DNA from 2 places in the Metabacillus mesotrionivorans genome. Region 2 is predicted to be linked to the other one. Evidence: riboswitches for the same ligand, from Rfam matches in the RefSeq annotation. Region 2 holds a riboswitch; the other holds the start of a gene.

Region 1 (2,158 bases), on a different contig from region 2:
CGTTTTTTCCCCCACTCCGTGCATCTCCCCTGCTGGAAGCGGCCACAGTGTCTCGTGAAGCTCCCTTTTCCTGAGGACGGTGATGCCCAGGGGCTTTTTCATATTGGAAGCCATCTTGGCAAGGAACTTATTCGGGGCAATGCCAATGCTAGATGGCAAAAGCAGCTCTTCAAGCAATCGCTGCTGAATCGTTTTTGCCACTTGAAGCGGATTGCCTTCCTTCAGATATTCCGTCAAATCCATATACCCTTCATCAATAGATACAGGCTCCACCAGCTCGGTAAATTCTCTTAAAAGGTCGAACATCGCTCTTGATGCCTTCCGGTACCGGTCAAAATTCGGCTTCCTGACAATCAGTTCGGGACAATGGCGCTTCGCCTGCCACAACGGCATGGTTGTTTTCACGCCCCTGGCTCTTGCCTCATAGCTGCACGTGACAACAATTCCCTTCCGTTCTTCCACATTTCCGGCAATGGCCAGCGGTTTCCCCCTCAGCTCAGGCTCAAACGCCATCTCAACTGATGCGTAAAAACTGTTCATATCCACATGGAGAATCACTCTTGGACCGTTTCGTCCGTTCATTTCCATTCAACTTCTTTCAAGGCTCTTTTATGTTAAAAGTTTACCATAACCCTAATGAGAAGTACCAACTGAGCGTATCGTCCAGGCTGAATGCTAGTAAAAAACAATTGACAACTTGTCTGCATTCAGAGTAAATTATATCTTGTGTGATTTTATAAACAGACAAACTTCATAATAAGCTTAATCTTTTCAGAGCGGGGGAATCATGCATTTGGTAAGACTCTTACCTTGGGGTGAATCCGTAAATGGAAGGGAACTCTCAATCCCGAATCCGACAGTTAACCTCGTATGCTTTATTGGGAGAAAGACTTTAATTGTGTATTAAAGACCTTTCTTACTTTAGATTGGTCTTTTTTTGTATTTTCAGAATTCTTACATCAAAGAGGAGGTTCATCTATGAAGAAATTTCGTTTGGGACTGGCTTCCCAAATTTTCATTGGTTTGATTTTAGGTATTTTAGTTGGTCTCATCTGGTTTAATGACCCTCGCCTTGCAGCCGTGCTGCAGCCGCTTGGCGACTTGTTTCTCCGTTTGATCAAAATGATCGTGATTCCGATTGTCATCTCCAGTCTGATTGTTGGAGTTGCGGGTGCCGGGAGTGGGAAAAACGTTGGAAGACTCGGCGGAAAAACCATTCTCTATTTTGAAATCATTACAACCGTTGCGATTATACTCGGTGTATTGCTTGCAAACGTCTTTCAGCCGGGACAGGGTGTTGACCTTGAATCTGCCCAAAAGACAGATATCCAGCAGTATGTTGACACATCTGAGGAGCAAAGTGAAAAATCGGTTGCCGAAACGTTCCTTCATATCGTGCCGACGAACTTCTTTAAATCTGTCGTAGAAGGCGATATGCTTGCCATTATCTTTTTCTCCGTCCTCTTCGGACTTGGCGTAGCAGCCATCGGAGAACGCGGAAAGCCCGTCCTGCAATTCTTTGACGGTGTTTCACACGCGATGTTCCACGTCGTAAATCTCGTAATGAAAGTGGCTCCACTCGGCGTGTTCGCACTGATTGGAGTAACCGTTTCGAAATTTGGAATTGATTCACTGCTGTCTCTTGGAAAATTGGTTCTATTAGTATACGCTGCATTGATTTTCTTCCTGATTGTCGTTCTGGGTGCAGTGGCGAAATGGGCGGGCGTTAATATCTTTATGCTGCTGCGCTACATTAAGGACGAGCTGCTGCTTGCCTTCAGTACGTCAAGCTCTGAAACCGTCCTTCCCCGCATCATGGAAAAGCTTGAAAAAATGGGATGCCCTAAAGGAATCGTGTCTTTCGTCGTTCCGATCGGATACACTTTTAACCTTGACGGATCAGTGCTTTATCAGGCCATCGCTGCCTTGTTCCTCGCACAGGTCTACGGCATTGAATTAACAATCGTTCAGCAATTAACGCTGATCTTAGTCTTGATGGTTACGTCTAAAGGGATGGCTGCCGTTCCTGGAACATCCTTCGTCGTGCTGCTTGCCACTCTCGGAACGATCGGTATTCCTGCAGAAGGACTTGCCTTCATTGCAGGTGTTGACCGCATCATGGATATGGCCCGCACAGTCGTCAACCTTGTCGGCAATA
Region 2 (2,158 bases):
AGTGGCTCTTATTGTTCAGGATGCAGAGGAGTTTCTTGAGGCAACAAAATAATGAGAAGAAGCTGCACCCATGAGCTTTTCGCGCGGGTGCAGCTTTTTTGTCAGTTTCACTCTGAAAACTACTGATTCATTAAGATCCACCGGTCAATTTTACTGACGATGAGATCCTGCTGAATATACACGTTGATGTCTGCTTCGTTATCGCCTTTTTGATTCCCGTAAATCCCAAACTGCGCATGATTTCCTCCTTTTATCCGGTAAAAGAACGTGTCATCTGAAAGCAGATGTTTTTTCTCCCGGATATCATCGAGGGTGGCCAGTCCGTCTCTATCAGCATAGATTGTCAGAATCGGAAAATCCGTTCCGGAAAAATCACTGGAATCTGTCGGGTAGGCAGCCATTAGGAACAATCCTTTTACTGTATCCTGGTGATCATAGGCATATATGGATGCTGAAGCTCCTCCAAGTGAATGCCCTCCAAGATACCATTTTGTAATCTCCGGATGATCCTTAATCACATTGCCGGCTTTATTGATGCCTGCAATCGCCAGGTTAAAAGGCATTTTAACAATCGCCGCTGTATAGCCCCGCTGAGCAAGCTGTTCGGCAAGATAGGCGTAAGCCTCAGGCTCGACCTTTGCTCCTGGATAAAAAATGATGCCCGTTTTTGTCTTTTGATTCACTGGCTCAAAGAGCAAATAGCCATCGGCAGTGTTTTTTTTCTGAATGCTGGTTGAGTTATAAAGGTCATAAGTGGGTTTATATGTCTGCTGTGACCATATGTAAAACCCTGCAAAGGCAAGAACAAGAGCTGCCACGGCTATCAGAAAAAAATTTTTAATCCATCTTTTCATGGGAAAACTCCTTATTTTATCGCGATTTCTGCTAAATTTTATGCTTTAATCCAACTAAAGGCAAATTTTGATGTTTGCCAAAATACAAACTATTATTTAGAATAGTAGTATAACTTAATAAATATACGCTTAATCCTTAACAGGAGCGGGGGACCCGAATAAGTGCACATGCACTGGGGGTGAATCCTTGTAGTATGAGGTAGGACAGCTCTTCGTCCGAATCCGACAGCTAACCTCGCTTGCGCTGGAGAGACTCAACTGTGAAAAGTCATAATTATACAAATTGACGAATGCAAACCATGGGTATCTCCTGTGGTTTTTTTGTATTTTTCAAAAAACTCTCACAATCATGTTTCTCCATCCCGTTAAACTGGGAATAAATAACTAGCTTTTTATTATTCTATTTTACGGAGGTTGTCTATGAAACTAGCAACGAAAATCATCATTGGTCTTATTCTGGGTGCAATTGTAGGTTTGATCCTCAATATAACCGCCCCGGATTTATTTAAGCAGCTGGATACTTTCCTGTTCACGCCGCTTGGGAAAATCTTCTTGAACTTAATCAACATGCTTGTCGTGCCGATTGTCTTCTTCTCTATTACTCTTGGGGTAGCCGGTCTCGGTGATCCGAAGAAGCTTGGAAGAATTGGCGTTAAAACTGTTTCTTATTTCCTTGTGACAACAGCTGTGGCTATTGTTATCGGCCTGATCCTTGCTCTGACTATACAGCCTGGCAACGTAGGTGAATTTGATACTACTTCAGCTGAATATGAAGCGAAGGAAGCACCATCTGTTGCTGAAACCTTCTTAAACATGATTCCAACAAATCCAATCAAGGCGTTTGCTGACGGAAACATGCTGCAGATTATTGTCTTTTCGATCTTTGTAGGTCTGGGAATTACATTCCTTGGGAAAAAAGCAAGTGCTTTGCTGAAGTTTGTCGAGCAGGGCAATGATTTAATGATGTATCTTGTTAATCTTGTGATGAAATTTGCTCCATTCGGTACATTCGGTCTTATTGCAACAGCAGTTGGAAGCCAGGGACTTGATGCACTGAAAGCAATGGGACTGTATATGGGTGTTGTCATTTTGGCCCTTATTATCCACGCAATTATCACATACGGTGGATCTATCGCATTACTTGCAAAGCAGAGCCCGATTGCTTTCTTTAAGAACTTCTCTCCTGCAATGGCAGTAGCTTTCAGTACGTCGAGCAGTAATGCTACTCTTCCGGTTTCGATGGAGACTGCGCAAAAACGACTGAAGGTTCCTGAGCCGATTTCAAGCTTCGTTCAGCCGCTTGG

What was found. Region 2 has a riboswitch for cyclic di-AMP ahead of ACTSEZ_RS11170 (dicarboxylate/amino acid:cation symporter). Riboswitches for the same ligand answer to the same signal wherever they lie in the genome.
Region 1: it holds a riboswitch for cyclic di-AMP, as region 2 does, so the genes downstream of both, gltT (glutamate/proton symporter GltT) here and ACTSEZ_RS11170 (dicarboxylate/amino acid:cation symporter) in region 2, are expected to answer to the same signal.

What each region holds. Positions count from the first base shown of each region.
Region 1 covers NZ_JBQMFF010000002.1:900,301-902,458, forward strand. The annotation lists gene ACTSEZ_RS09765 (DNA polymerase IV) at 1-582, opposite strand, end outside; cyclic di-AMP (ydaO/yuaA leader) riboswitch at 750-890, shown strand; gene gltT (glutamate/proton symporter GltT) at 979-2,158, shown strand, end outside.
Region 2 covers NZ_JBQMFF010000003.1:244,226-246,383, reverse strand. The annotation lists gene ACTSEZ_RS11180 (M3 family oligoendopeptidase) at 1-52, shown strand, start outside; gene ACTSEZ_RS11175 (alpha/beta fold hydrolase) at 120-854, opposite strand; cyclic di-AMP (ydaO/yuaA leader) riboswitch at 971-1,113, shown strand; gene ACTSEZ_RS11170 (dicarboxylate/amino acid:cation symporter) at 1,275-2,158, shown strand, end outside.